Regions from separate parts of the Vibrio floridensis genome, predicted to be linked through region 1. Evidence: riboswitches for the same ligand, from Rfam matches in the RefSeq annotation. Region 1 holds a riboswitch; each other region holds the start of a gene.

Region 1 (10,776 bases):
CTGGACTGCACCAAAAGTGCAGTCCAGTGTTCTAGCAAAAAACGCGCACTAGAAATCATTAGTAACCTTGTCGCTGAACAAACCGGCCTTGATTCGACCGAACTTTTTGAAGGCATGCTGAGCCGTGAAAAAATGGGTAGTACAGGCATCGGCAATGGTATTGCGATACCTCATGCTAGAATGAATTCTGCAGACAAAGCCATCGCGGTCTTAATTCAATGTGAAGAGCCGATCGATTTTGATTCGATTGATAACCGCCCTGTCGATATTATGTTTGCCCTATTGGTTCCAGAAGAACAATGTAAAGAGCATCTCAAAACGCTTTCCTCTATGGCACAGCGTTTGAGCGACAAACAAGTTCTGAGATCACTACGCTCTGCGCAAAGTGATCAAGAACTTTACGACATCATGACCAAAGAGTAACGGAGCCGCACATCATGCGTCTTATTGTGGTGAGTGGGCACTCTGGTGCCGGAAAAAGCGTTGCTCTAAGAGTCCTCGAAGACATGGGGTACTACTGTGTCGACAACCTTCCTGTGAACTTACTGGAGTCTTTTGTTCAGTCAGTGACCGGCAGTAAGCAGAATGTTGCGGTGAGCATTGACGTACGCAATATTCCCAAGAAGTTAAAAGATCTCACCTCCACATTACATAAACTCAAATCGAGCATTGATTTAACCATTCTTTTTTTAGATGCGGATAAAGCAACGCTATTAAAACGCTACAGCGAAACACGCCGCATCCATCCGCTTTCGTTAGGTGAAGAGTGTCATACTCTCGATCAGGCCATTGATTTAGAGAAAAAAATGCTCAAACCCCTGAAAGACATTGCCGACTTAACGCTCAACAGTAGCAATCAATCGTTACATGAACTCAGCGAAAATGTACGCTATCGTGTAGAAGGGAAAGAACGCAATAAGTTGATCATGGTGTTTGAATCGTTCGGCTTTAAATATGGTTTACCCACCGATGCCGACTACGTTTTCGACGTCCGTTTTCTGCCCAATCCACATTGGGATCCGTCCCTTAGACCGATGACGGGTCTCGACACCCCGGTAAAAATCTTCCTGGAACAACATGACGAAGTGCTTGAGCTGAAAAGACAGATTCAAGCCTTTATCGAGCATTGGTTGCCAATGCTCGAAAAAAACAATCGTAGCTATCTTACCGTCGCCATTGGTTGCACCGGTGGTAAACACCGTTCAGTGTATCTCACTCAGCAGATTGGCGAATATTTTAGCGCACTCGGCCACACGGTGAAGATTCGACACACCTCTTTTGAAAAACACAGTAAGGATTAGCCGTGGAAATCAGTCGCAAGGTATTAATACAGAATCGTTTAGGGCTACACGCTCGTGCCGCGGTGAAACTGGTCGAACTGGCACAAAGCTTTGCAGCGGAAGTGACTATCGACAACGAAGAAGGCGTCACAGCAGCAGCAGACAGTGTGATGGGGCTATTGATGCTTGAATCCGCACAGGGCCAATATGTGACCATTCATGCCAATGGCGAGCAAGCCAATCAAGCACTCGATGCCATTTGTCATCTTATCGAAGATAAGTTTGAAGAAGGCGAGTAACCCTACTTTACTCTTTCTTCTTCGTATTGGTTCGTCTATTGCTACTCTTTTCATAGCTGCGAAAAATGCGACTCTCCTGCCTATCAATTCGCAGAATATGGACTGAGAATTGTTGAGCAAACTCGGTTCTCCGGGTTACTTGTGTTTCGAATTAAGTTATTATTCAACACATTGTAAATATCTAGGAATCAGGAGGTCATCATGGCAGAGCAAATTGAATTCGACCAAGCTCACCAAGCCCTCCAGGAAGTCTCCGAAGCGCTCGAAAATGGTCGCTTTGTGCACGTCCGTCGCCAACTTCAGGACATGGAACCTGAAGATATTGCCCACCTACTGGAAGCCTCTCCTCGTAAAAGCCGTGAAGTGTTATGGCAACTCACCGATCCAGAAGACTACGGTGAAATCCTTGACGAGCTGAGTGAAGACGTCAAAGACAGTCTTGTCTCTAAAATGGCCCCAGAAGATCTTGCCGAAGCAACCGAAGGCATGGACACCGATGACGTTGCTTACGTTCTACGTAGCCTGCCAGATAACGTTTCTCGCGAAGTATTGGCGCAAATGGATGCGGCGGATCGTCTGCGTGTGGAAACCGCGCTCTCCTACTCTGAGGACACGGCCGGTGGCTTGATGAACACCGACGTGATCACTATTCGTGGTGATGTTGATGTCGATGTGGTTCTGCGTTACTTGCGCATGAAAGGTGAGCTGCCGGAAAACACCGATGCACTTTATGTGATTGATGAAGAGAGCCGTTTGATTGGTGAGCTGCCTATCTCTATCCTCATCACCACCCAGCCAGACGTCAAAGTCAGCGAAGTGATGGAAGACGTGGATGACGCGATTGCGGTCACCACCAGTGACTCAGATGTGGCTAGTCTGTTTGAACGTCGAAACTGGATCTCCGCACCGGTCATTGATGAAAACCAGCATCTGGTTGGCCGTATCACCATCGATGATGTCGTCGACGTTATTCGTGAAGATGCCGAACACTCAATGATGAGTATGGCGGGTTTGAACGATGACGAAGACACCTTTGCTCCCGTGGTTAAATCGGCGCGTAAACGCAGTATTTGGCTAGGGGCGAATGTGCTCGCTGCCTTAGCGGCCGCATCGGTTTCCAACATGTTTGAAGCGACCCTTGATCAGATGGCAGCAATTGCCGTTTTGATGACCATAGTGCCTTCCATGGGGGGCGTAGCAGGCAACCAAACGGTCGCGTTGGTGATCCGTGGTTTGGCACTGGGCCATATCGGTGATGCCAACAAACGCGAGCTGTTGATGAAAGAAGCGGCGATCGGTTTTCTCAATGGCGTGTTATGGGCGTTGATCATCGGTGGTATCGTGGTAGCTTGGAAAGGTAACTGGCTACTCGGCGGCATCATTTCCGCCGCGATGATGACCAACTTAATTATTGCGGGCATTGCCGGGGTAACCATCCCTATCCTGCTCAAGAAGATGAATATTGACCCAGCATTGGCGGGCGGTATGGCACTGACCACCGTCACCGATGTGATTGGCTTATCTGTCTTCTTAGGCCTCGCGACTATTTTGATTTAACGACATCCCCCCTTAAAAAGAAAAGGTTGCTCAGTGAGCAACCTTTTTTACGCTTATCAAACAGAATGTGCGAGAAACACTTATTCGCCTGCGATCTTCATCGATTCAAGCAAAATAGAACCGGTTTGAATTTGCGAACGCGTTTCTACATCGCTACCGACCGCAACAATTTTCTGGAACATCTCTTTCAAGTTCCCCGCAACCGTAATTTCAGAAACAGGGAACTGCAGTTCACCGTTTTCCACCCAGAAACCTGCTGCGCCACGCGAGTAATCACCAGTCACTACGTTGACCCCTTGTCCCATCACTTCAGTGACCAGTAGACCAGTCCCCAGCTCTTTGAGCATCTGTTGGAAGTCTTGTCCTGTCGATTGCACAAACCAGTTGTGGATACCACCTGCATGCCCCGTTGGCGCCATATTCATTTTACGCGCAGCGTAACTGGTGAGCAGATAAGTGGCGAGCACACCATCGGTGATGATTTCGCGATCTTGCGTGTAAACCCCTTCGCTGTCGAATGGGCTCGATGCCAAACCACGCAGAATATGCGGACGCTCAGAGATATTGAACCACTCTGGCAGCACTTGCTTGCCCAAATGATCAAGTAAGAAAGACGATTTGCGATACAAGTTACCGCCACTGATCGCCATCACTAAATGACCGATAAGCCCGGTTGCCACATCCGCGGCAAACATCACCGGGTATTTGCCTGTTTTTAGCTTGCGTGCATCTAAACGTTCTATGGTTTTTTGTGCCGCTTCGCGACCCACTTGCTCCGGTGTCCACATGTCATCGCGATGACGAGCGACGGTATAGCTGTAGTCACGCTCCATTTCGCCATTTTTACCTTCACCAATCACACAACAACTGATGCTGTGGCGACTCGAGGCATAACTTGCCAGTAAGCCGTGGCTGTTGCCGTAGACGCGAACGCCGTAATGGCTGTCGTAACTCGCACCATCACTCTGCTTGATTTTGTCGCTATAGTTGAGTGCGTGTTCTTCTGCTGCGATGGCAACTTTGGCAGCGTAATCTGGATCTGGCGTGTCAGGATGGAACAAGTCCAAATCAGGGATGTTCTTCACCATCAGTTCTGCTGGTGCAGGCCCAGCACAAGGATCTTCCGATGTGTACTGCGCAATATCCAAGGCCGCCAAGACGGTCTGTTCAATCGCTTTTTCACTGAGATCTGAGGTTGATGCGCTGCCTTTACGCTGACCACGATAAACCGTAATGCCTAAAGCGCCATCACTGTTAAACTCGACGTTTTCTACTTCACACATGCGAGTCGAAACACTTAAGCCCGTGGTTTTGTTGATCGCAACTTCAGCACCATCGCTATGTTGCGCTGCCAGCGCGAGCGCTTTGGCAACCGCGGCTTCGAGCTCAACTCTTTGCTGAGCAACTTGCTGTTTTACATCCATATCTCAATCATCTTTGATTTGTAATGGCATAAGAATAACAAGAATTTCGCTTTCTCCCCACGATTCTTGTTAAAATAGGGCTAATCTTATTTTGAGAAAGTGATATAGGCAGAAAAGATGGCCCGTAAAAACCAAAAAGCGCCATGGGAACCGGAAGAAGAGTTCATCTTAGTTAGTAAGTCTGAGATGAAGCGTGATATGGACGCGCTACAGAAGTTGGGTGAAGAGTTAGTGGAACTCAAACCTTCGGTGCTGGCTAAGTTCCCAATCAGCGAAGAGTTACTTGATGCAATCAAAGATGCGCAGCGTTTTAAAAACGAAGCACGTCGTCGCCAGTTGCAATACATTGGTAAAGTGATGCGCCAAGAAGATCCAGAACCAATTCAAGCGGCGCTGGACAAAATCCGTAACAAGCACTCACAAAGCACCGCCGTGCTGCATAAGTTAGAAACGCTGCGTGAGCGTATTGTTGAACAAGGTGACAGTGCAATTGATGATGTGGTTGCCCTTTACCCTAAAGCAGATCGCCAGCGTTTGCGCCAGTTAGCTCGTATGGCGACAAAAGAGAGACAGGCGAACAAACCACCAAAGTCGTATCGTGAAATCTTTCAAATCTTAAAAGAGCTTAATGATGATGCGGTGTCAGACTCGATCGAAAACGAGTTAAAACCGTAACAGCGACGCTGTTGAGGATATGAAAAAAGGTTGGCGCACTGCCAACCTTTTTTATCTCCGCACCACATGCCGCCTTTTATCTATCATACTGCGGCTTGGAAAAACTCTACCAACTCTGGGTGGCTGTGCTTTTCATTGAGGCTCGCAATGGGTCCATGCGCGGCAATGGTGCCCTTGTCTATGTAGGCAAAGTGGCTAGCAATGGCACGTGCATCACTTAAATGATGTGTCACCATCAAGACCGTAATGGCGCGCTCTTGCGCCAGCAGTTTGACGAGCGAGAGCATTTCTTCACGCAAGACTGGATCAAGTGCGGAAAACGGCTCATCCAGTAACCAAATTGGGTTGGGCTGGACAAAACAACGTGCAAGGGCCACTCGCTGTCGCTGACCACCAGAGAGCTGTTCAGGCAGCCGATCTAAATAGGCTTCAATGCCAACCTGCTTTGCCGCTTGCTCCACTTGCTTTTGTTGCTGCGACGTCAGTTTCAAACCGGGATGCAATCCCAACGCAATGTTGTCGCGCACCGTGAGATGAGCAAACAAATTGTGTTCTTGAAACAACATCGAGAAAGGACGCTGCGCAGGAGAAAGCGTATTGAGCAAGCGCCCATCCAATGCCATTTGGCCCGACTGAGGCGCAATGAACCCCGCCAGCAGTGCCAGCAAGGTTGACTTTCCGGCCCCACTTGGCCCCATCAACGCCACAATACTGCCTGCTTCTACCTCTAAATCAAAAGCAAACAGATCTTGATGATAGTAATAATGCACCTGTTGCAGCGTTAGCATGGCGCCTTCTCCTGATGTTGATTCGATTTGGTGCTGAGTAAGGACTCACTCAGGGCAAAACAGCCGACACTCAGCAGCAATAACGTGAGTGACACCACCGCTGCCGCCTCCATTTGATAACTGCCGAGTAACTGGTACAGATAGAGCGGTAGGGTACGAAAATCTTGGCTACCAAATAAGGCAATTGCGCTCAAATCACCTATGGAAAACATAAAACAGAGCGCAAACGCATTGGCGAAAGGTTTACGCAGTGCGCGCCACTCAACGATTTTAAAACGATTCCACCCGCTTAAGCCCAGTGTGGCAGCCAAGTATTGGTACTGCTGCTCGCAATGCAACATCGGCTGAGCGAGCGTTTTAATGGCGTACGGTAATGCCATCAAACTGTTGACGATGATGACGATCAACAGCGCCAAACTGAACACATCTGCAAAACTGCGCAGCAATAAAAACAGCCCCGTACTCACCACCAAACCTGGCGTCACTAAGATGATGGTGCCCACCATCTCAATGCCGTCTGCGGGGTATCGTAGACCACGCAACCGCCATGCACGACTGGTGAGCAAAATAGCAATCGCCGCGCCCACGGCTAACGTGGCGGCGCCAAACGCCACACGTAACGAGGCCCCCAGAGCGGACCAAAATCGACCATCACTGATCACGTCGGGGAGCTTGCTGTTTATCCCGCTGGCCACCACAAACAGTAGCGGCGGAACCACCAGCAGTGTCGCCAGTGCTATCCACGCATAATCCCACATCAAATGACGCTTAGAAGCTGGGGTTAATTGAACGAAACGGGTGTGGCTACCAACCGAGACAGGCAGCGGTTTAGTCAATCGCTGCAACGCCAACACCAGCAAGCTACACAATAGCATTTGCCAGATCGCCAGTAGCGCTCCAGCTTGTAAGTCAAAATCAAATTTTATCGCTTGGTAGATAGCCAGTTCGATGGTGGTCGATTTTGGGCCGCCACCGAGGGCCATGACCGTGGCAAAGCTGGTGAAGCAAAGCATGAACACTAAGCCACACACATGTGGCAGTTGCTGGCGCAATCGCGGCCATTCGACCCAACGAAACTTCTGCCAGCTGTTCATACCAAGATGAGCCGCCAATTTGTGCTGCTCTGCCGGAATCGACTCTAAGGTTTGCAGCAGCAATCGCGCTGCATACGGCAAATTGAAAAACACGTGCGCGAGCAAAATGCCGCTCAATCCGTAGATCGAAAAGGGCAATTTGGCGTCAAAGCTCGCCAATACACTCGCCAACCAACCACTGTTCCCATAAATGGCCAACAAGCCAAACACGCCTACCAATACTGGCAGCACTAAAGTTGACGCAAACAATTTGAGCAATAGCGAGCGGCCAACAAAATGTCGCCGAGACAAGGCGTGTGCGACAGGAAGCGCCAAACCGACACTCAGCAGCATCGACAGCGTCGCTTGAAGAAAACTAAATTGCGTAACATGGCGGTAATAAGGATCTTGCCATACCGCCGTGAGATCCAGCGTCGGCGTCGCCAACAAGAGCACCGAGAGAGCAGAAACAACAAAGGTCGCGATGATCATCGCGACCCCAATGCCCAATTTAGGAACCGAATTCAATGCGACGCCTTAAAACGTCAACGCGCTTTGCCATTCGCGAATCCAAGCTTTACGCTGCTTCGCCACCTCTTCCGCAGTGAAACTCAATGCTTTCTCAGGCACCGTCAAACTGCTATAACCTTCAGGCAAAACAACATTCGTTACCGGATACATCCAGTTGCCCGTAGGCATCGCACCTTGGAACTCATCGCTCAAAATGAAACTCATAAACTGATCAGCCAGCGCTGAGTTCTGGCTACTTTTCACTTTTGCGGCGACTTCCACTTGCATGTAGTGCCCTTCACTAAAACCCGCCGCGGCATATTGCGCATCATTTTCGGCAATCAGGTGGTACGCAGGTGAGGTGGTGTAAGAGAGCACCATGTCCGATTCGCCTTTGAGGAACATCGAATACGCTTCCGACCAACCTTTCGTGACCGTCACGGTTTTCTTCGCCAGTTGCTGCCATGCGCCCGTCACGTCATCGCCATACACCGACTTCATCCACAGCATCAAACCTTGACCGGGCGTTGAAGTGCGAGGGTCTTGGTAGATGACTTTCAGATCGTCGCGTGATTCCACCAGCTCTTTTAAGCTTTTGGGTGGATTCGTCAGTTTGCCTTTGTTGTAAACAAACGCAAAGTAACCGTAGTCATAAGGAATAAACGTGTCGTCAGCCCAACCATTTGGCAATGACAGCGCTTGGGTGTTCACTTGATGTGGCGCCAGCAAACCTGTGGTTTTGGCTTCTGCCATCAAATTGTTATCCAAACCTAAAACAATATCCGCTTTGGTATTGCTGCCTTCTAAACGTAAGCGGTTGAGAATTGACACCCCATCGTCCAGCGCGACAAAATTCACATCGCAGCCGCACTGAGCTTCAAATGCTTTTTCGACTGTCGGGCCGGGGCCCCAATCGGAGGCAAAAGAATCGTAGGTGTAAATGGTTAAGGTTTTGTCCGCCGCAAGTGCAGAAGAAGAGATGCCCATCATTGACGTGATTGACGCTAGGGCTATCAGGTTTAGAGTGTGTTTCACTGCTCGCTCTCCATTTGGCATGAGTTGAGCGGCACAGGCTTGAGGTAGGTGTTAATCGTCCTTGCTAATTAATCCCGACTCAATTCCTACGCCAGCATTATCTGGTTCAGGTTTACGGGTCCTAGGCACTGGCCTAATCTCAGCCTCTGTGATGCACACAGATAAGCTCCCCGATGAGTGGTTCGGATTGTAATCGGAATGACCTCTCTTGGCTATACAGAGTCACCGTCATTACGATGATCGTATCCCCAACGCGGCACCAAAACCTGTTCAATGCCGAGATGATCTAAGATACGCGCGACCATAAAATCAATCAGATCGTCTATCGACTGCGGTTGATGATAGAAACCGGGCGCGGCGGGCATGATGGTGACACCGAGCTGCGAAAGCTTGTGCATGTTTTCAAGATGCAAGGTCGAAAAGGGCGTTTCACGCACCACCAAAATCAATTGGCCACGCTCTTTCATTACCACATCCGCAGCACGCTCAATTAAATTGTCCGACATACCATGAGCAATCGCCGCCACACTCCCTGCCGAGCAAGGGCAAACCACCATCTGCTTAGGGGCGGCCGAGCCAGAAGCCACTGGCGAGAACCAATCGTCTTTACCACACACCACCAGCTTGTCGGCATCACAAGCCAAATGGGCCACCAGCGCTTGCTGCGCTGCGTCAGGATTGGCTGGCAGTTTGAGACCATGCTCGGTTGCCAATACCACTCTTGCCGCAGAAGAGATCAGCAGGTAGACACGGTAATCTGCCGCCAGTAGTTGCTGTAATAAACGTAGCCCATAAGGCGCGCCAGAAGCGCCCGTAAAGGCTAACGTGATCGATTTTTCTTGGTTTCTCATGCTCATCTAATGTATGTATTTTCTAGCGCGTTGAATTCTCTAAAGCGGTCAGTAATTTGCCGTGAATGCCTTCAAAACCGCCATTGCTCATGACCAAAATTTGCGTTCCCGCCTCGGCGCGCTGCGCAATGTTCGCCACAAATTGGTCAATGTTATCACTGGTGAATGCCGGTTGCTGACATTGCGCCGCAACGTCCTGCACCGACCAAGCAATTGACTCTGGCTGGTAAAGGAACACTTCATCCGCCTGCTTGAGTGAAGCTGCCAAAGTCTCTTTGTGCACGCCACGTTTCATGGTGGCTGAGCGTGGCTCCAGTACCGCGATGATTTTCTTATCACCCACCTTATTACGTAAACCTGCGAGAGTCAGTTCAATCGCGGTTGGATGATGGGCAAAATCGTCATACACCGCCACGCCATTGATTTCCCCTTTCAGCTCTAGGCGACGCTTGGTATTAATAAAGCGCCCTAGTGCCTCACAAGCCAGATCTGGCGTCACACCCACATGACGCGCCGCTGCAATCGCCATCAACGCATTATCGACATTATGATCGCCGACTAGGTCCCATTGCACCGTGCCTACTTGCTCACCCTGCAGCCACACTTCAAAGTGTGAACCATCTTTGCTGAGTTTGACCGCTTGCCACTCGCCGTCCTGACCAGAAAACTCCTGGTCACTCCAGCAGCCTCGTGACAACACATCCGCTAATGCGACGTCTTGCTTGGGCGCCAAAATACGGCCATTACCAGGAACAGTACGCACTAAGTGGTGGAATTGTCGCTTGATCGCTTCAAGATCATCAAAGATGTCCGCATGATCAAACTCTAGGTTATTCATGATCAAGGTGCGAGGATGGTAATGCACAAACTTAGATCGCTTGTCGAAAAAAGCACTGTCATATTCGTCGGCTTCGACCACAAAAAACATGCTTTCGCCTAAACGCGCGGAGACACCGAAGTTACCGAGCACGCCACCAACAAGAAATCCCGGCTGGTAACCACAATCTTCCAAAATCCACGCCAGCATGCTCGAGGTAGTGGTTTTGCCATGTGTGCCCGATACCGCCAATACCCAGCGGTCATGCAACAAAAACTCCTGCAGCCACTGCGGCCCAGAGGTATAACGCAGGTTGTGATTCAACACATATTCCACACATGGGTTGCCTCGGCTCATGGCATTACCAATCACCACAAGATCTGGCGCAGGATTGAGTTGCGAAGGGTCAAAGCCTTCAATAATTTCAATACCTTGAGATTCAAGCAAGGTGCTCATCGGTGGGTAAA
Region 2 (10,776 bases), on a different contig from region 1:
AATTAGATCATATTTTTAGTTAGGTTGGTATTAGTACTTATTCTAGGCCTCAGCAGAGATGTTGGGGATCTTTTTGTTTGTACTCATACAACTTAGCTCTTGTGAGGCTAACCACCCAAGTTCCATTTGGTTACATCTGGAACTAGACAGCCTTAACCCTCACCCAACTGCGTTAAATCTAGGCTGTAATCTAATACATTTGCGTTTTGACTCATCTGTCAGCATATCAACTAGTCTTTAGCATTACTTTGATAGATTGTTGAGAATGATTATTAATATTTAGTTACACTTAGGCAATCAATCAAATCAGTAGGCCACATATGGATATTTCTCGCCGCCGCTTTCTTCAAACTTCATTGGCGTTTTCCGCATTAACGCTTCTCCCTGCGTGTTCACTTTCGCGTAGAACATCGCTTCATCATGGGCGGTTTGTCTATGAGATGACTGCAGAACCGGCTACTGCTGAGGTGGTGCCTGGTTTTGCTACGGATGTGCTCGCCTTTAATGGTGCTATCCCTGCCCCTACGATTCGTTGTCGACAAGGAGAAGAAGTGATCATTCACTTCACCAACAAACTCAACGAGCCAACGACAATCCATTGGCATGGTTTGCGTGTACCTATTGAGATGGATGGTGTTCCCTTTTTGAGTCAAAAACCCGTTATGCCAGGGGAGAGCTTTACCTATCGCTTTACTCCACCTGACGCAGGGACATTTTGGTATCACCCGCATATGAACAGTGTCAAGCAGCTAGGTATGGGGCTAGTTGGGTTAATCATTGTTGATGAAGCAGAGCCAGTTTCTTTTGATGAAGACCATGCTCTAATGCTTAAGCATTGGCATCTCAATGAGAAAGGTGAGTGGAAATCGTTATTGGCCCCACGCTTAAGTGCCCGTATGGGAACTCCCGGTGAGTGGGGAACTGTGAATGGCGCCCATGAGCCCACCTATCCGTTGAAAGCGAATGCGATGACGAGACTTAGAATCGCAAATGTGGATAATACCATCACTTATCCTATCGCTATTGAAGGTGCGGACGCATGGGTTATAGCAATAGATGGAAACCCAATAAAAACCCCTTATAAGCTCTCTGAGCACAAGATTGGGCCTGGCATGAGGGTTGATCTCGGGTTAATTGCCCCAGCCGTTGGAGAGCGTTTCTATGTGCGACAAATGAAAGGGAAGTTACCGTTTCCTCTTTGTGCATTCGAATCGGTTGAATCGGACCTATTAAACCAGAATATACTGCCAACATTGCCGCTCAACCCTATTGCGCCGTTAGATTTAGATACGGCTGAACAAATTGATTTTGTCTTCGAGTGGGAAGGTGCTGTTACTCCGATGGATAAATCTGGCCAAGCTCTGCCAACTTTTTGGTTGGTGAATAAACGCGCTTGGGAGGGGATGAGCCAAGATTCAATTCCAGCACCTTTAGCGACGTTAGAACGAGGGCGGACCTACATATTTAATCTTAAGAACGTGACGCAATACCATCACCCCATTCATTTGCATGGGCACACATTTACCGTATTGGAATTAAATGGCCAGATGCTCGCAGAACCGTTTCATACGGATACTGTTTTGCTAGGCAAGAATGGCAGTGCCAAAGCGGCGTTTGTTGCGGACAACCCCGGTCGCTGGATGTATCACTGCCACGTAATTGAACATATGAAAACCGGATTAATGGGATATATTGAAGTAAAGTGACTCCTGTAACTTTTTAAATCTTGGCGATTTACAGATACATTGTCTAAATGAAATTATTGTTTTTTGTACTCGATCTCTGTGTGGATGTGGCTACAATGTGGCCATTAGATTTGTGAGGTTGCTATGAGTCAATTTGCGATATTGGGTTTCATCGCTTTGGGCGGCGCATTTGGCGCTTGTTCTCGTTACTTAGTGTCAGAGCTCTGTGTTGTGCTGTTAGGCAGAGGTTTTCCTTATGGCACGTTAACCGTAAACGTGGTCGGTTCTTTTATTATGGGTCTCTTAATTGCCGCCTTTGAGAGTGAGTTGTTGGCGACAGAGCCATGGCGACAAATAATCGGTTTGGGCTTTTTGGGTGCACTAACAACGTTCTCGACATTCTCGATGGATAACGTATTGCTGATGCAGCAAGGCGCATTTTTCAAAATGGGCTTAAACGTAGTGTTAAACGTGACCTTGAGTATCACTGCTGCTTGGGTTGGCTTCCAATTACTTAAATCGTGAAGCAATGAGCGAAATTGAGTCAAATTTTAAACAGGTCGGCTTGGTTTAACCAAGCCGATTTCATATAATCGCTTCACTTGTCGGAGTGCCTTAGGGCTGAGACCGTTTATTCGGGATCCGTTGAACCTGATCAGGTTAGAACCTGCGAAGGGAACAAGAGAAGATACTTGTACCAGTGCGAACTGGTGTCTTATCAAAGCTTGAATCCACAAATTGAAACTCTAAATTGTGTGTTCAACGCCTCTTGTCACAACTTTCCGCCAAGCATTTTTGTCCAAAACCTTTTTATCCAGCATAACAAGAAAGGAAAAATGCTATGTCGAATCGCAAGCAAGCGAGACTGGAAGCTAAACAATTCATCGATACACTTTCTGTACAGCCGTATCCCAATTCCACCAAAGTGTATGTCGAGGGCTCTCGCTCAGACATTAGAGTGCCAATGCGCGAAATCTCCTTGGCAGACAGCTTAGTTGGCGGGACCAAAGAGGCACCGATCTTTCAGCCAAATGAAGCGGTAAGAGTGTATGACACCTCGGGGGTCTACACGGACCCGACTCATCAAATCGACCTCTATAATGGCCTTCCTAAGTTAAGAGAAGAGTGGATTACAGAGCGTGCCGATACCGAAGTGCTTGATGATGTCAGCTCAGTCTACACGAAAGAGCGTTTAGAAGATGAAACGCTGGACGAGTTGAGATATGGCAATCTGCCTCGCATCCGTCGCGCCAAAACTGGGCATTGTGTCACTCAGTTGCATTATGCGCGTAAGGGAATCATCACCCCGGAGATGGAATACATCGCTTTGCGCGAGAATATGGGGCGCGCCAAATATCAAGATGAAGTTTTGACTCAGCAGCACGCAGGGCAAAGCTTTGGTGCGAATCTACCTAAGGAAATTACCCCAGAATTTGTGCGTCGTGAAGTCGCGGAAGGTCGCGCGATCATTCCTTCCAACATTAATCACCCAGAATCCGAGCCGATGATCATCGGCCGCAACTTCCTTGTGAAAGTTAACGCCAACATTGGTAACTCATCGGTGACCTCGTCGATTGAAGAAGAAGTGGAGAAGTTGGTGTGGTCGACTCGTTGGGGCGGTGATACGGTGATGGATCTGTCGACGGGGAGAAACATTCATGAAACTCGCGAATGGATTCTACGCAACAGCCCAGTACCGATTGGAACCGTGCCTATGTATCAGGCACTAGAGAAGGTCAATGGCGTTGCTGAGAACCTAACGTGGGAAGTGATGCGTGATACGTTGATCGAGCAGGCTGAGCAGGGGGTGGATTACTTCACGATTCACGCAGGTTTGCTGCTGCGCTATATCCCAATGACGGCGAAACGCGTGACGGGCATTGTCTCGCGTGGCGGTTCGATCATCGCTAAGTGGTGTTTGGCACATCATCAAGAGAGTTTCCTCTATACCCATTTCCGCGAGATTTGTGAGATTTGTGCGAAGTACGATGTGGCGCTCTCATTAGGTGATGGTTTGCGTCCTGGCTCGATTGCCGATGCCAATGATGAAGCGCAGTTTGCTGAGCTTAGAACATTGGGTGAACTGACCAAAATCGCGTGGGAGTACGATGTCCAAGTGATTATTGAAGGTCCTGGGCATGTACCGATGCACATGATTAAAGAGAACATGGATGAGCAGCTCAAACATTGTCATGAGGCACCATTCTATACCTTGGGTCCACTGACCACCGACATTGCCCCTGGCTATGACCACATTACTTCTGGGATTGGTGCAGCCATGATCGGTTGGTATGGCTGTGCCATGCTTTGCTACGTAACGCCAAAAGAACACTTAGGTCTACCCAATAAAGAAGACGTGAAAACTGGCTTGATAACCTACAAACTGGCTGCACACGCGGCGGATTTAGCTAAAGGGCATCCGGGTGCACAAGTTCGTGACAATGCCTTGTCAAAAGCACGCTTTGAGTTCCGCTGGCAAGATCAGTTCAACCTCTCTCTTGACCCCGATACGGCGCGTGCATTCCACGATGAAACCTTACCTCAGGAATCAGGCAAGGTGGCACACTTTTGTTCGATGTGTGGTCCAAAATTCTGCTCGATGAAGATTTCGCAAGAGGTTCGTGAGTACGCTAAAGGACAACAAGGTGAGGCAGGACAGGCGATAGAAGTGAAGCTGTTGGATGACCCATTGGAAGGAATGAAGCAAAAGTCCGCGGAATTCAAAGCGTCGGGTTCGGAGTTGTACCATCCTGCAGTGAGTCACGAAGAAGTGGCAGAGGGTTAAGTATGAGACTGCTGATTCCTTCTGCCATTATTGAGCTGACGGGAGAAATTCAGCAGTGTTTGTTCTTGGCAAAGCAGCAAGGTTTTGCCATTGACTATATTGAGTTGGGCGTTAGCCCAACTCGTACACTGCAACTGATTTCTTCAGCCAAAACAGTCGTATTCGAGACGGATCTTATCCATAACGATAGTCGTCATCTCGGAGCGCATGACTTTGCGCTTCACTACCATCATTCGCTTGCTCTCACAGAGGTATCCACCTATTTGCGCTCAGAGTGCAATGCCAAGACGCTGTTGATCAATTTGCAAGGGGTGCAAGGTGAGGCGTTTGATGTTTGGCGACATCCTTTAGCCGATGAAACTCGCGCACTACGATTTTTATCACGCCAAAACCACTCTCAAAACGAGAGCGTAGAATCGATTTATCGGCATTTGGCGTGGGTGGTCACACTCAGTGCACTTGATTTCCCAATCGAAGATTGCCTTACTTTGGCGCGTGCGATGTTGAATGTTTCACGTGAAACATGGGTGTCGGATTTTGCTTTGTTTCCTACCCCAGTGTTGCATTTGGATGAGTTCGACATCTTACCAAGCCACAATCTTAAAGGGTTAACAAAAGCGTTTCCGCGGGTTATCGCTCAACAGTTAGGGCTCTATCCGGTGGTTGATGATGTCAGTTGGATTGAGAAGTTATTGCCTTTGGGGATTAAAACGGTCCAATTGCGGATTAAAGATCCAAACCAAGTCGATTTGGAGCAACAGATTGTGCGTGCGATCCAGCTAGGTCGTGACTATGGCGCGCAAGTCTATATCAACGACTACTGGCAGTTAGCGATTCTGCATCAAGCCTATGGCGTACATCTAGGGCAGGAAGATTTGCAGGTGGCTGATTTAGCCGCCCTGACGAATGCAGGCATCGCGTTAGGGTTATCTACGCATGGTTATTATGAGCTGTTACGCATTGTTCAACTCCAGCCAAGTTACATCGCATTGGGGCACATTTTCCCGACCACCACAAAACAAATGCCTTCATTACCGCAAGGGCTGGTGAGATTAAAACTCTATCAGCAATTGATTGATACCATACCTTATGATGAGTCCATCACCGGCGTTCCCACGGTAGCCATTGGTGGTATTGATCAAAGCAATGCGGCGACGGTATGGCAATGTGGTGTCTCTTCATTAGCGGTAGTGAGAGCGATTACCTTGGCGAAAGATGTGAAAGCGGTAATAGAGTACTTCAAGCAAGTCATGACACCTAACACAACACAGGTGCATTTAGACTCAGCATCGACTCATACTCTTGAGCCAACAAGTGAGGCCAATCATGTTGGATGATCGGCTCTTTACTCGTTATCAAAGACAAATTGCATTAACGGAAATCGGTGAGTTGGGGCAAGCCAACTTACTTCAAGCACATGTGTTGGTCGTCGGTTGCGGTGGTCTGGGTAACGCAGCGGCGCTTTATTTGGCTGCTGCGGGCGTCGGCCATTTAGTGTTGGTGGATGATGATGTGGTTGAAGAGAGTAATTTGCAGCGTCAAATTGCCTTTCGTCAGCAACATCTCGCCAGCCCCAAAGTGGATGCACTCGCAGAGCAGTTGAAGCAGCTCAATGCAGAATTGCGCGTTCGCACCATTAGCCAACGTTTGGATGAGCAACGTCTCAACTTGGAAGTGATGTTGGCGGACATTGTGCTCGATTGTACGGACAACTTTCCATCGCGCCAACTGATCAACCAAGCCTGCCTGAATCAACGTACCCCATTAGTGTCGGCCTCGGCAATTGGCTGGAAAGGGCAATTCATTGCGTTTGATTTTAGTTCATACCACTCAATCCAATCCCAGCAAGATACCTCGTCGGCAACGAGTTCAGCAAACGCTCCGTGCTACCACTGCCTTTTTCCATTTGCAGAAAATGCCACGCAGACCAAGTGCAGTGATGCTGGGGTGATTGGCCCTGTCGTGGGGCTAATGGGAAATTATCAGGCAATCGCAACGATTCAAAAGCTGGCAACGGGCGCGTTTCAAACCACTTGCCATCAGTTGCATCTGTTTGATGGGCTCAAGTTAAGTTGGCAGCAATTGGCGGTAGTGAAAGATCCAAGTTGCCGCGTTTGTCAGATTCAGAAACAGGAATCAAGCAATGAACACTATAGCAATTAGCATCAACGGCGAAAGCTACGAGGTGCCAACCAATGCGACGTTGGCATCCATTATTGAGCAACTTTCACTACCTAACTTGGGTTGTGTGTTTGCAATCAATAATCAAGTTGTCCCACACAGCGAATGGCAAACCAAAACGCTCAGTCGTGGTGATGCTATCTCACTATTTCAGGCGATTGCTGGAGGATAAGCACATGCTCAAAATCGCAGACAAACAATTTCATTCTCGCTTGTTCACGGGCACCGGTAAATTTGCCAACAGCCAATTGATGTCACAAGCCATCGAACAATCAGGTTCACAGCTTGCCACTATGGCGCTGAAAAGGGTGGATATCCACAATCAGCAAGATGACATCTTGTCACCACTGTTGTCAGCGGGTGTTAATTTGCTACCTAATACCTCTGGTGCCAAAAACGCCAAAGACGCCATTTTTGCCGCGCATTTAGCGCGTGAAGCATTGGGCACTAATTGGCTGAAGTTGGAAATTCATCCCGATCCGAAATACCTGATGCCTGATCCGATTGAAACTTTGGCGGCAGCAGAGCAGCTAGTCAAAGATGGCTTTGTGGTGTTGCCTTATTGCCATGCAGACCCTGTGTTGTGTAAGCGATTGGAAGAAGTAGGTTGCGCTGCTGTCATGCCCTTGGGGGCGCCAATTGGCTCAAACAAAGGCTTGGTTTCGCAAGACTTCTTACAAATCATTATCGACCAAGCGAAGGTTCCTGTTGTGGTGGATGCGGGGATTGGCGCACCGTCTCATGCTGCCTATGCGATGGAACTGGGTGCTGATGCGGTGCTGGTGAATACCGCGATCGCCGCTGCACGTGATCCCATCGCCATGGCCCGTGCATTCAAATTGGCGGTTGAGGCAGGGCGTTTGGCGTATGAGTCGGGGCTTGCTGGCAAAGTGTCGCATGCGGTGGCATCCAGCCCATTGACCTCTTTTCTCGATGAGTGCCTTTCTTAGCAAAAGAAAGGGCCGTCTGTTGACCGGAGCAACACCATGAGTTTCGTCGAACATTTTAATCAGCTCAATTGGGACGATATTCGATTATCGATCTACGCTAAAACCGCGCTCGATGTCGAGCGAGCGCTGAGTAAAAACAAACTCGATTTAGAAGACTTTAAAGCGCTGATTTCGCCAGCCGCGGAGCACTATCTAGAAGCGATGGCGCAGCGTTCCTATGCGTTAACCCGTAAACGTTTTGGTAATACGTTATCGCTCTATATACCACTGTATCTTTCCAATCTCTGTGCCAATGCGTGTACGTATTGTGGCTTCTCGATGGAGAATCGCCTAAAGCGCCGCACACTCACGGTGCAAGAAATCGATGCAGAAATGGCGGCGATTAAGGCAATGAAGTTTGACAGCGTTTTGCTGGTGACGGGTGAGCATGAAGGCAAGGTTGGTATGAATTATTTCCGCCAAGTGCTGCCGCAAATCAAACGCGCTTTTAACTATCTAGCGATGGAAGTGCAGCCGCTTAGCCAAGAGCATTATCAAGAGTTGAAGCTTTTGGGTTTGGACGCTGTGATGGTTTATCAGGAAACGTATCACCCTGCGACTTACGCACAACATCACTTGCGTGGCAACAAAACCAATTTCAACTATCGTCTCGAAACGCCTGACCGTTTGGCGCGAGCGGGGATCGATAAAATTGGCATTGGTGCACTGATCGGCTTGGAGGAGTGGCGTACGGACTGCTTCTACGTTGCTGCGCATCTGGACTATTTGGAGCGTACCTATTGGCAGACACGCTATTCAATTTCATTTCCTCGCTTGCGTCCTTGCGCAGGGGCGTTGCAGCCCAAATCTGTGATGAGTGATAAACAGCTGGTTCAACTGATTTGCGCCTATCGTTTGTTTAATCCAGAAGTCGAGTTGTCGTTGTCTACACGCGAGTCGGCGCTGTTTCGTGATAACGTTCTACCACTGGGTATCACGTCGATGTCAGCGGCATCGAAAACTCAGCCGGGCGGTTATGCAATGCCTGATGTTGAACTCGAGCAGTTTGAGATCAGTGATGAAAGGAGCGCGGCAGAAGTGGAGCAGATGATTCGTAGTAAAGGGTTCGATCCCGTATGGCGCGATTGGCATGCCGCCTATTCTGGGGCTCGGTTCTCTTAACCAAAACAGCTAATCTTATCTTAGGCAATACAGTCGTTATCGAGCGAGTCTGAGCGCGGTTCGATAATGTCAGCAAAGAGCGAAAGTGGCATGTGGATGTGTTTCACGTGAAACAAAAAGGTTAAGGCATTTTGCCTTAACCCTTTTTCTATTGTTTGCAAATGGCAGTGTCTATTGCTTATCAGTGGCTGAGTGGTAGCGTCGCTTCACGTAGCCAAACTTGTGCGTCACCTTCAACCAATGGGCTAATGTCATCCCACACTTTTTGGTGGTAGTCATTTAGCCAAGCGAGTTCAGGACGCGTGAGCATATCGACATTGATGTTACGTTTGTCGATTGGGCAGCGAGTCAGAGATTCAAAGGTCAAGATAGGGAAGTCACCTTGGGTTTGCTTCTCAACCACCAGTTCCAAGTTTTCGATACGAATACCAAACGCATCCGCGCGGTAGTAACCCGGTTCGTTAGAGAGCACCATCCCTTCGACAAGGGGTACGTCGATTTGACGTTTTGAAATGCTGGCTGGTCCTTCATGCACGCTCAGGAAGTGGCCCACACCGTGACCAGTACCATGATCATAGTCGTAGCCTTCCGCCCAAAGGTGTTGACGAGCCAGGGTATCAATTTGATAGCCACGAGTGCCTTTCGGGAAACGAGCACGAGCCACACCAATATGGCCTTTCAGAGCCAAAGTAAACTGTTTGATCATTTCTGCTGAAGGTTGGCCGATGGCAACCGTACGAGTGATGTCGGTGGTGCCATCTAGATATTGGCCGCCAGAGTCAACTAAGTAGAGCGTATCCATGCTGAGTTGGCCTGGTTGAGGCTGGTTTTGATGATTGTAGTGACACATCGCAGCGTTGCTTCCGGCTGCCGAAATGGTATCGAAACTCAAATCCTTCAGAGTGGGATCTTCGCGGCGAATGGCTTCCAGTTTGTCGGCCAAAGTTGCTTCATCGTGCAAAATACCTTGTGCCACTTGTGCGTCAAGCCAACTTAGGAATTTGACCATCGCAGCACCATCGCGCAGGTGACATGCTTTCATGCCAGAAATTTCAACCGCATTTTTGGCGGCTTTCGGCATCAAACAAGGATCTGCACCCGGGACAACGACGGCGCCTGCGTTTTGCAGAACCAGTTTACACCATGCGTTACTGGTGCCGGCATCGAGCAGAACTTTTTTGCCCGTCAAGCTTTCAAGGCGAGCTTGCAGCGTCTCAGGATGGAAAACGTGCACCCCTTGGCCAACATGAGCATCAAACCCTTCAGGTAAGCGATCAGGATCGAGGAAGAACTCCACTTGGCCATCTGCATGCAGAATCGCGTGTGACAGTAATACAGGTAAGCGAGAGACGTCCAAACCGCGGACGTTGAGCAACCAGCAAATCGAATCCAGTGCGGTGATAACGGCGCTATCAACGCCTTGCTTTGTGATCAGCTGTGCGATGTTCGCACGTTTATCGGCAGAGCTTTGGCCAACGGCCTCTGTCGACATCAGTCGAACGTCAGAAACCACAGGTTGTGGGCGATCATGCCACAACTCGTCAATCGGATTGCTGTCGAGAATGGTAAGCTCAAGCACACCCGCTAATTTCGCTTGTGCCATGTTTAACCAAGCAGCGCTGTGCATGCGTGGGTCAATGGCCACCGATGCACCACGAGCGAGGTTTTCTTGCAACCATTCAAGAGCTGGTTCTTCAATCAAATGGCGATACTCAAACAAATCGGCAGGAACTTGTTTGGTCACCTGAACAGTGTAGCGACCATCAACAAACATGGCGGCTTTTTCTTGGGTGATAACGGCAGCGCCGGCAGAACCGGTAAAGCCAGTTAGCCAATGTAAGCGCTCGTTATGGTCGGGAACATATTCGCCTAGGTATTCGTCTTCGTGTGGGACGAGTAGAGCGTCGATATTGTGCTGCTGCAACCAAGTGCGAATGGCAACAACACGCTCGTGAGTTGATTTGTGCATCTGTACGATTCCTTTGTTCTTTTTGCTCCGTTTGCTCAGGTTGGG
Region 3 (10,776 bases), on a different contig from region 1:
GAACAGAAACACTACGTTGCTGATTTTGAGCATTTGTCTTTCTCCAGTCATAGCCATGGTGTGGTCATCGAGTGCCAAAAGCTAAGTTCGCCTTGGAAAATGATGCTTGAGAAGGCAGACGCGCAAGAATTACGACATCTTGTTGAAGACGCTCAAGAAGAGTTTGAAATATTGATGCGAGATCTTTGACTAAGCAGTGCTGACAACTCGACATCATTGAACATTTGATATCTTCATTCAATCCTTCACCTTTTTGTGAGGGATTTTTTATATGTACTGATAAAGTTAGTATTCATTAAACAAATGGGTTGATCCTGGATGATTAATATAGGATGTTATCTTCTATTTTTGGGGTGGCGAGGTGGTTATAAAATGATATTGTCTAGATTTATTGGTATCAATAATTGATGCATATCGATTGTTTCTTGTGCTTTTTGAGCCTTATTGATAATAATAATAACGGATGATATGTGAAAGGATTCCGCTAAAGTTGGACCACTTTTTGTTGTTAGGACCTTGAGCCAACGTCAGGGAAGCGATAGGATTTGCCTGCTTTTAGCAGGAGGGGATTATGCCAAGAGTTAGTCAAGCTACGGCCAAAAAAACACGTCAAGCCATCGTTGATGCCTCATTTAAAATACTCCTGTTGGAAGGGTATGAGCATCTCACCTACAGCAGAATTGCAGAAAAAACAGGGGTGAGTCGTTCCTGCGTTAATGGCCATTTTAAGCGTAAAGAAGAATTATTAGGTGAGCTGAAGCCGAAAGCTGTTGAACAGATTGTTCAAGCACTTGAGTTCTCATCACCTGACGAGTTTTACAGCTCTTGGGTGAAGGCAGTGAACGAAGACCGTATGTTTAGAAATCTGATCCAAAATGTTGGTGAAATGATTTGCAGTGCAGAAGGGCGACAGTCGTTAATGAGCCGAATTTCAGGAGATCAAGAAGAAGTAGAGAAGGCGCTCTATATGGCGATAGGTTACGCAATCGTCCATATTAGCTGCCCGATATGCTGAGCTTTAAAGGAAAGTGTTCTTTGCAATAAATAGCCTATTATTCCTTATGTCAATATCACAAAAAAAACAGTAAATAACGGATGATAGGTTTTATTTCTTTCTTTTCCAATTCGTGTCGCTATAATGACCCCGTCTCAGTGAGTTGGTCCTCACAGACAACACTTTCTATGCTTTGGTTGTAAAACTAACTTAGCTTAAATAGCTTTTGGTCGCTTGGTTGTCCTACTTTTACCAATCGACCTTCTTTTCTCTCCCATTTTGAACACTATTCAGTTTTTGTCATTTTACTGCTTCATTATTGATCCCCATTTCTACCGTTTGCCTAATCTTGTCTCTTTGAGTTTTCGTCGGAAGCGATGATGCCCTTATCCAACAAAGTTTTCTCAATGTACTCAGGCAGTGGTAGCGAGTGGGGTAGAAGCAAGACCACCAAGCAGATAAATGCCAATGAGCCATAGAGATCGGCTGGGTGGTGCATACCCAACCACAAGCGGCTGTATGCCACAGCTATTGCCCAAGTGAGCGTCAACGTCAAAGCCAAATAGCGTTTTTGGTTAAGAAAAATACCACCAAAGAAAGCAACACAAAGGCTTGCAAATAGAGTGTGACCTGAAGGGAAAGAATAGTCAGTTTCTCCTAACCAATGTTGAAGTCGCCATTGACTCACTTCACCATCAAGGCGTTTTATGACCTCGTTTTGTTGCAGTCGGCTTAACTGATAGAAAGCACCGGGCGAATCAATCAGTTGGTGTGTGCTGATGACTTCCGTATAGGGGCGAGGTACTTCGGTCCCGAGTTTGAGAGCAGATTTACCGACAAAACTGAGTAAGAGCAATAGAACCAAAATAGGCATTTGTTTTACTACCGCAGCCCTTGTTATTGTTTTCGATAAGGCCAGTAGGGAAAAGGCGATAAGCGTAATGATGAAGCCTTTGCTGCCTGCTGAGTCGGTGAGCAGTGAAAAGAGTAATCCGTTTGCATCGGAGACATGAGAGAACAGGTCGATATGTTGTCCCAAGATAATGATCGGTACAAGGCCCAAACTCAAAACAGTCAGGGCCAGTAATCGTTGGCGTTTGGCAATCAGTAGCGTTTTCATTAAATGGCTTATGTGATGAAAAACGCTGATTATAGGCGACGGGGTCGTTCCTCTATATCAAGTTGCTGTCAAATCATGTGGATAAAAGAAAGATGAGTTTTCATAATTCAACGAACATGCATGTGCCCAGCAAAAAAGTGGTTAACAGGCCCTCTTCCTTTGCCGACAGAAAGTTCGTCAGCATGTGAAATGGCTTGCGATATATACTGTTTCGCAAGAAACACCGCTTTGTGCAGGCGATGTCCTTGGGCCAGATACGATGCGATGGCCGATGAAAGTGTGCATCCGGTGCCGTGTGTGTTGCGAGTTGCGTGTCTTTTACTGCGAATAAACTCACACACGTCAGGGGTGATCAAGAGATCACTGCTGTTTTCCCCATATTCTAAATGCCCTCCTTTGAGCAACACATTGCGACAGCCCAAACGCTTTAACTCAGAGATCCCTTCGCTCATTTCGGTTTCACTATTGGGTAAAGGTTGGCCAGTCAGTTCCACATACTCAGGTAGGTTTGGCGTGATGATATCGGCCAACGGAATGAGTTCCTGCTTGAGTGCTGATACAGCTTTAGGTTCGAGTAAGGCGTGCCCGCTGGTGGATATCATCACAGGATCAAGCACGACATTTGAAGGGCGATAGTGACGAATTTTGTCTGCGACAAGTTGAATGATTTGGCTATCTGCCAGCATACCGATTTTTACGGCTTGGACATTTAAATCTGAAAACACCGCATCAAGTTGTGCAGCAATATGTTGTTCAGGAATAGGGAATACAGCGGTGACCCCTTGAGTATTTTGAGCGGTAATAGCGGTGATCACAGAGCACGCATAACCGCCAGTCGCGGAAATGGCCTTGATATCGGCTTGAATGCCAGCTCCTCCACTGCTATCTGAGCCTGCAATGGTTAAAACGGTGGGAATGGAAGGTCGATTGAGAGAAGTCAGTATCATCTTGCATCCTATGACAAGACGTACAGGAACTGTGTTTATCACGGTTTAGATGATAGAGCATGGACGAAAACGCCCCCGCTTCACAATAGTTCCCTACGTCAGTATTAACTGAATCAGGTTCTACGGGTCTCGCGCTGCGATCTCAGCCTAATGGCTCCCCGACTATATGGGCCGAATCATAGCAGCGAACAGAGAGGATGTAACTAGAGAATCTCAGGGAGAGAAAAATCTTTATCTGTGTCGTAAGGGAAGGCAGAAAGCAAGATCGCAAAGGAACTGAGCGATGATGGGGTGGATGGTTTTTAAATGAACGTTGGATAGAGAAGTAGAGATTTGGCTCATCCCATATAACGCATCAACTCATTCACAATGTTAACTATTTCTGGTCAGAAGGTGGAATAGGACGATAAAATTCAGTGGTGATTGCTAACCCAAATGGACGTGAAATGGTTTTAAATGCGCTTAAAGCAGCATTGCTTTGTCTCTGTTTTTTTCCCTCAATCGCAGTGGCGATTCCCAGTAGCTTATTACTTGGCATGACAGAAGAGCAAAATGTCAGTGCGACCACCGCCAGTGATGCGGAGCTCTCGTTGCCCTATCAGTATAAAGACAGCTTACAACGCGACACGCCTCGCGGCGCGTTGAATGGCTTTTTGGAATCTGCGTATGCGCAAAATTATGCCAAGGCGGCGAAATATCTTGATATGCGCTATTTGCCCTCTCATTTGAATCCAAATCAAGCCGAAGAGTACGCCCGTCAGCTGCACGCGATTATTGAGCGTAACGTTTGGATTAATTTGCAGGAGATCAATGACACGCCCGCTGGTGCACAAGAGGATTTTCTCCCTGAATATCGAGACTCGTTTGGTATCATCACCATCAAGGATGCCGATATTACCTTGTTGTTGCAGCAAGTACCGAGTAAAAGCCTAGGAAAAATTTGGAAAATCTCCAATGCCACGGTGTCGATGGTACCCAAACTTTATGAAGAACTGGGTTATGGACCACTCAGCGAGTGGTTTATTGAGAACGTGCCACGTGGATATGTTTTCAAACTTAATTTGTGGGAGATCGCGTTACTGCTTTCCTATCTTGTTGCGTCATTCTTAGTGATTACCCCATTCGCTCTTTTGGTTAGTTGGTTGGTCCGGCGCAGCAAAATGAAGATGAAAGAGGATTTAGCCAATCTTTTTTCTGGCCCACTGCTTTTTTTCTTGGCGTTGGGGCTGGATCACTCATTGCTCTCCAACACGACGCTTACCGTAACGGCACGAGACTTTATTGATAACGGTTACCTGTTTTTCATTTCCAGCTTGTGGTTAGGGTGGGCGCTCATCGGTTTATTGCAGTATGCGATGCGCGAGCGTTTGATTGGCAAAGGCAATAAGCAAAGTGCCGCGATGGTGAGGCCATTTCTTACTTTCTTTCGCATTATCGTACTCGTGTTTGCTGTGCTTTCTTGGATGGAGTATCACGGTTTTAACGCAACTGCATTGTTAGCGGGGATGGGGGTTGGTGGTGTTGCGTTGGCACTGGCATCGAAGCAGTCATTGGAGAACTTCATCGGTACCATGACGCTCTACTCTGCGGCTCCCGTTAAAGTAGGTAACTTCTGCAGTTTTGGCAGTATTCGTGGCACGGTTGAAGAGATTGGCCTGCGCTGTACGCGTGTGCGAACGATTGACCGCACCGTGATCCATGTGCCCAATGCCAAGTTGGCTGAGATGGAAATTGAGAACATTTCCGAACGAGAAAAAATCCGTTTTAAAACAGACATTCGTTTGGATTACAGCACCACCACGGCACAGTTAAAAAAGATCATCGAAGAGATCAAAGCGCTGCTGGAAAATCACGAAAAAGTAGATAAAAAACCGCTGCGCGTGACCTTTAGAGGATTCGGTGCCCATGGTTTAGAGATTAACGTGTTTGCCTACATTGGCAGCAAGAGCTTACCTGTCTATCAAGTGGCGGCGCAGGAGCTTCATTTAGGCATTATGGAAATTGTTGAAAACAATGGTTCTCGTATCGTGCCTGCCACGTTTGACGCACAAGCCTTGCCGTAGGGGTTTCGTGATACAACGCCGCGAATGACCACGATGCTCAAGCACACTGTTTGAGCTTTTCGTGACTTAACTCCCCAACTCGCACAATGAAAAAGCCCTATTCTTCGCAGGACAAGTCGTCTGCAAGAGAACAGGGCTTTGTTGTTGGGATAATGGCAACGCGCAGTGCTATTTTTTCTTGGTTCTGGTGTAAAGACGAGCGGTTGATTTGGCGCTTTGTGGCTGTTTTTGCCCTAACTTAAGCACCGCTTTTTGCAACATCAAGTTATTGGGGTAGGTGATCACATGGCCATTATCGTGCTTGATCAGCACATGGAACATGCTGATATCGAGAATTTCCCCGCTTATGTCTTCATCTTTGTCCACCACTTTGATTCGATCGCCCACTTTGTAAGGGAAGACGAAAAAGATCAAAAAACTTGCGGTGACATTGCTAAGAATTGACCACTGAGCAATGAAGGCGACCCCTAAGACCGCAAAGATAGAAGAGAGGAACAGCGACACATCACCGTATCCGATTCCTGCGATCACCGAAAAAATCGAGGCGAACAGAAAGAGTAACGCGGTGTTAAACGCCCGTTGAATAAAGCTTTGCCTTGCCTTATTCACACCCTTTGAGAGGGCCAAATTGGCCACCGCACGGTTGGTGATTTTTTTGACAACCTGATACGCGGCGAGCAGCACCAGCGCCATAAGGAGTTTAAAGAGGAAGGAGTCAGAAGGAATGTACTGACTCCACTGTTCAAAATTAGTCCACTGATTCATCAAGCTGTTACTCATTGGTTTGTTGAGCGTTTTTATAACCTATTTATGCTAAAGCACCAATAAAAAAGAGTGTTCATAATAAGTGTCAATGGCTTGGTTCGTATCTATTCTTTTTTAAGAGTAAATCCACCATAAAGATCCATTCGTCGATGACGTAAGTTGGTCACTGAGCCTTCCATGTTCAGTTGCTTGAGTTTATCCAAATCTACATCGGCAAAGATGATCATTTCCGTATTTGGGCTTGCTTCTGCAATGGTGGCGTCGTGTGGGAAGAACACGTCTGAAGGTGAGAACACTGCCGATTGAGCGTATTGGATATCGACGTTATCGACCCTAGGCAGGTTGCCAACACTACCACCAATGGCGACATAACATTCATTTTCAATCGCGCGCGCTTGGGAGCAAATTCTCACACGTTGATAACCATTTTTGGTATCCGTCCAGAACGGAACAAAAATGATCTGCACGCCTTGTTCAGCCAGCATACGTCCGAGCTCTGGAAACTCACTGTCGTAACAAATCAAAATCCCAATACGTCCCGCATCGGTGTCAAACACAGAAACTTTGTCGCCGCCATCGATAACCCAATCTCGTTGTTCATGCGGGGTAATGTGGATTTTATGCTGGGACTCGACCGTGCCATCACGACGAAGCAAGTAAGAAATGTTGTAAAGCTGGCCGTTTTCTAAAACAGGCATGCTGCCTGCGATGATATTAATGTTGTAGGTCACGGCAAGTTGAGACATGGTCAGTTTGACACGCTCAGAGAACGAGGCGAGGAAGCGAATCGCTTCAACAGAGTTTTGATCTTCTGCCAATCCCATTAAAGGCGCGTTAAAGAACTCCGGAAAGAGTGCGAAATCCGCTTTGTATTTTGACAGCGAATCAATAAAAAACTCCGCCTGATCCAACAAGTCTTCCAAATCGTTCACCATGCGCATTTGCCACTGCACAATGCCGATACGAACAATCGTTTTCTCGATGTCATGAACGGAATAGACGTCTTCTTCATAAAAGAAGTTGTCCCATTCCAGTAACGTTGCGTAACCGTGTGAGCTGTCATCTTCGGGAAGATAATGGCGCATGATGCGCTTCACATCGAAATCGTTTGAGAGCTGAAATGAGAGAATTGGGTCATGAAGCTCTTTGCGTGAGACTTTTTCTATGTACTCTGCCACAGGCAGTTTTCCACCGTATGGCTTGTATCCGGGAATTCGACCACCTGCCAAGATGGCTTTGAGGTTATTGCTTCGACACAGCTCTTTTCGCGCTTCATACAGTCTTCGACCTAAACGTAGCCCGCGATAATCCGGGTGAACAAATACGTCGAGGCCATACAAGGCATCGCCATTTGATTTGTGTTGTATTACGTTGTTTTCATTGATGATATCGGTATAGACATGGGGGAGAGAGAAGCGGTTATAATCCACTTTGATGGTGAGCGCTGCCGCAATGATTTTACCGGAATCCTCTATGCAGATTTGTCCATCAGGGAATTGATGAATGAGATCCATTATGGTCATTCTTGGCCAAGCGCCGCCGACGTCGTGAAAAACCAAATCCATTAAACTGGCCACTTGATCGTAATCACTTTTTTTCAATATGCGTAATGAAAGCTTTGGGGTGGGTGTCTTCATATATCCTTATCCTGAATAACCGTTTTTTATACTCTAACATTATCGCAACGGTTTTTTCAAAGCGGGGGCTTTGGCGAATTTTTCTACGCAGTCAACTCAGTGAGTGCGCTCATTGCCTCGTGAGCTTTTCCTTTTGGTACAAAAATATGATCGTGATAATAACCAGCAATCACGTTGGCGCTAATGCCATAACTGGCTAACTTGCTGGCAAAAGCGGCGGTTAGCCCGACGGCTTCTAAGCTTGAATGGACGGTGAGGGTAATCAAACAAAAACGGCTATCGGTAGTCAACCCTGCTTGTTCGGCTTGCTGAGCTTCGAGCACCAAAGTGAGCCCTTCTTGCTCACGAAATGTGGCGATGGGGTTAAGGTGTAGATAGTCCTTAAGTGGGCCGTCGACGGTGCAAAAAACATATTCGCCCTCAATCAATTTCGGGGACATTGATTGAAGTAAGCGCTGTAAATCGGTTATGCCGGCCATGATCTTTCCTTGTATTGCGTGACGGGATATGTGTTCACGCAGCATAGGAAGCAAGAGAGAATAAGTCCATTGAATCAAACTAATGGCGGATCAGTTTAGCTAATTTGAGTGAGCATTCAAAAAAAAGATCCGCCCTTTGAGCGGATCTTTCGGCAAAACAAGCATTAAAGAAGTGCAGGAATGCCCGGTAATTGACCCACCGCCGCTAATGCGCCAACACAAACCAATACGGTTGCGAGTGGAATGCCTAAACGGTCAGTACGGTTTAAGGTTTCGCTGCGTTCACGGTTGCCAATGAGGCCGGTATTATCAAGCAGCATGGTAATTGCCCAACCGAAAACGGGGTTAACCAGCGCACAAGCAAACATACAAATCCCCGCACTTTGCGAGTTACGAGCGTTACGTACCATCTGCATGCCCGCTTCCAGTAGCGGTAGGAATACGCCCACTAACAGCGCAACGCGCAGTACCGGTTCCCACATCGCCAGATCCATCGGATACCCCAACACAGCAGCAACGATACAGAGAATACCCGTAAGCAGAGCACCTCCTGGGATGGGGCGTTTGGCAATCGCCGCAGGGATCATGTACGTTCCCCAAGAAGAGGCGAGGTTACCGCCACCAAGGCCAGCACCGATGATCTGACGAATAGAACAAACCGTCATGGTGTCGTCCACATCCATCAGTGCATCTTTGGCGGTTTTTGGGTAGTTCAGTTCTTGGAATACGCGGTGGCCAAGAAAATCGGGTGACCACATGGCAACCGCCAAAATCGCGAAAGGAATCACCGCAATGTAGTGCTCAAACTCAGGCCAGCCCAATTGCCACCCTGTCTCTTCGCCCCACCAGTAGAATGGGCTCATGTTTGGTAAGCCAGGCTCTGTGGTGAACTCAAAAGGCACGCCCATTAAGTAGGAAACCACGCCAGCAATTAACGAACACAGCGGGATCGCCAACCAGCGTTTTTCAATTTTTGCCAAATAGGCGTAGATCACGATAGTCGTAGAGATCACCACAAACGAAACGGATTCCATACCCGAAGCGATAGACCAGTTTTCAAAGCTGCTCAGTTGGCTAATCAGCCCCACCGCGCCCAAGTAGATTAGCAATCCACCGCGAACCCCTTCACCGGTTAAGCGAACCAGTTTTGAGCCGCCTTTGGTGGCGCTGAGGATCAAACCAAACATGCCAACCATGATGCCTAGAGCGAGTGGGTGTCCACCCGCTGCGGCAACAAGTGGAATCAATGGAATCATGGGCCCGTGCGTGCCGGCTAAGTTGGCTCTAGGGTTTAAAATCGCGGAAAAAAAGATAACAAACAAAAGACCTGCGATGATCAACTCATAGCGTACGTTTTCAGCAACAAATTCAGGTGAAAGGCCAAACTGGGCGGCGAAAGCGGCCACCATTGCGGTGACCATCACCACTTTACCAATAGTCGCGGCAATGGCAGGTACCCAGTCTTCGATCTCAATACCGAAGTCACGGAAAGGTAAGTGTACACGCCATTTTTTGAAAGAAAGAATATTCAGCTCATGCTCTAAGTATTCCGATCGAGTTGAAAACTCGTTCGCCTTGCGACGACGAGACTGATAGCTAGATGATTCGTGTTGGCTCATGGTAACTCCATAATAAATCCTTTTTGATTGATTTATTATTAGAGGTGGAAGGTGATTTATTTTTGACGTGAATCATTATTTGTTTTTCATTGATTGAACGAAGTTAATTAAGTCGAGCCAGTGCACGTTTTTAGTAAAATAGAATATAAAACCAAATGTATGCATGTGTTTTACACTAAAAAAACATGATGTGTACATCATTTTTATTGGTGGTGTTTCATATGTGCCACAAGATTTTGTTTATTTAAGTTGTTGTTTTTAAGTGAAATTTAATTTTTTCTGGATGAGTTTGTAAACTTCTTATTGTTAGGGATTAATAAGAATATTCATCTGACTATCAATTTGTTGGAGATATTTAAATCGGTATGGCTATTATTAAATATATTCTTACACTTTTTAGGTTGAGTGACTATTTTAAACAAACGTGGATATGTGTTGGTTAATTGTTCTATTGGTTGCATATTTAATGAGGGATTAATAACAGCGATCAAATATTTAGGTACTATTATTTAATTAAGACTGTGGTTAACTGCCGTTGTTTATTCAGTTCGAGTTTTTTGCTTTGCACGATAAACAACTCCGCACAAGCCAAGGCATCACTGGCGGCCGAATGAGAATGGTAATCGGGTAAGTGATAACAACGTCGTAAATCATCAAGTTGAAAACTGCTGCGTTGGCCGCTTTTCCCTGCATAGCTAAAGCGCTTTTCTATTTGCAATGTATCCACGAAGTGGCAAGGCAATTTGGCAAGCTGAAAATGTTGTTGAGCAAAGGCTTGGAGAAAGCCTTGTTCAATGATTGCGCTGTGCGCGAGCAGAACTTTGCCTTGCGCACGTTCAAATAAACGCATCATCCCTTGCTCTAGCGAGCAACCTTGCTCCAGCGCCTGTGGCGTTAAGCCATTAATGCGCGCAGATTCGGCTTTAATGTACGCGCCATGGTTGAGCAGGATCTCTTCTGCGCTTGAGAGGTTAATGCCTTCGAGCGTCAAATCCACCATGCCGATGGACAGTATTTTATCGCGTTTTGCGTCAAGCCCAGTGGTTTCAAAATCCAAAGCAAGAAACGAGACTTGATGAAGCGGCGTCACTTCAGCAATGAGCGGCGTATTCAGGTAGTTTTGCAGTGCTTCGGGCCACGCCGACTCAACGA

The links. Region 1 has a riboswitch for thiamine pyrophosphate ahead of thiB (thiamine ABC transporter substrate binding subunit). Riboswitches for the same ligand answer to the same signal wherever they lie in the genome.
Region 2: another riboswitch for thiamine pyrophosphate. It lies ahead of thiC (phosphomethylpyrimidine synthase ThiC); the one in region 1 lies ahead of thiB (thiamine ABC transporter substrate binding subunit).
Region 3: another riboswitch for thiamine pyrophosphate. It lies ahead of thiD (bifunctional hydroxymethylpyrimidine kinase/phosphomethylpyrimidine kinase); the one in region 1 lies ahead of thiB (thiamine ABC transporter substrate binding subunit).

The regions. Positions count from the first base shown of each region.
Region 1 is NZ_JAKGCY010000015.1:65,375-76,150, forward strand. It holds gene ptsN (PTS IIA-like nitrogen regulatory protein PtsN) at 1-423, shown strand, start outside; gene rapZ (RNase adapter RapZ) at 438-1,301, shown strand; gene LZU85_RS17750 (HPr family phosphocarrier protein) at 1,304-1,579, shown strand; gene mgtE (magnesium transporter) at 1,781-3,136, shown strand; gene pmbA (metalloprotease PmbA) at 3,217-4,560, opposite strand; gene yjgA (ribosome biogenesis factor YjgA) at 4,678-5,235, shown strand; gene thiQ (thiamine ABC transporter ATP-binding protein) at 5,319-6,023, opposite strand; gene thiP (thiamine/thiamine pyrophosphate ABC transporter permease ThiP) at 6,017-7,624, opposite strand; gene thiB (thiamine ABC transporter substrate binding subunit) at 7,634-8,641, opposite strand; TPP riboswitch at 8,708-8,824, opposite strand; gene LZU85_RS17785 (flavin prenyltransferase UbiX) at 8,854-9,498, opposite strand; gene mpl (UDP-N-acetylmuramate:L-alanyl-gamma-D-glutamyl-meso-diaminopimelate ligase) at 9,515-10,776, opposite strand, start outside.
Region 2 is NZ_JAKGCY010000019.1:23,316-34,091, reverse strand. It holds gene LZU85_RS19115 (multicopper oxidase family protein) at 321-1,706, shown strand; gene crcB (fluoride efflux transporter CrcB) at 1,830-2,210, shown strand; TPP riboswitch at 2,282-2,380, shown strand; gene thiC (phosphomethylpyrimidine synthase ThiC) at 2,527-4,470, shown strand; gene LZU85_RS19100 (thiamine phosphate synthase) at 4,473-5,807, shown strand; gene LZU85_RS19095 (HesA/MoeB/ThiF family protein) at 5,797-6,633, shown strand; gene thiS (sulfur carrier protein ThiS) at 6,614-6,823, shown strand; gene LZU85_RS19085 (thiazole synthase) at 6,828-7,601, shown strand; gene thiH (2-iminoacetate synthase ThiH) at 7,638-8,762, shown strand; gene LZU85_RS19075 (aminopeptidase P family protein) at 8,944-10,731, opposite strand.
Region 3 is NZ_JAKGCY010000010.1:95,513-106,288, reverse strand. It holds gene LZU85_RS15065 (hypothetical protein) at 1-189, shown strand, start outside; gene LZU85_RS15060 (TetR/AcrR family transcriptional regulator) at 572-1,015, shown strand; gene LZU85_RS15055 (phosphatase PAP2 family protein) at 1,338-2,114, opposite strand; gene thiD (bifunctional hydroxymethylpyrimidine kinase/phosphomethylpyrimidine kinase) at 2,222-3,061, opposite strand; TPP riboswitch at 3,135-3,232, opposite strand; gene LZU85_RS15045 (mechanosensitive ion channel family protein) at 3,508-5,124, shown strand; gene LZU85_RS15040 (mechanosensitive ion channel family protein) at 5,293-5,889, opposite strand; gene LZU85_RS15035 (bifunctional GNAT family N-acetyltransferase/carbon-nitrogen hydrolase family protein) at 5,994-7,526, opposite strand; gene LZU85_RS15030 (ACT domain-containing protein) at 7,610-8,005, opposite strand; gene LZU85_RS15025 (DUF3360 family protein) at 8,170-9,624, opposite strand; gene LZU85_RS15020 (exonuclease domain-containing protein) at 10,130-10,776, opposite strand, start outside.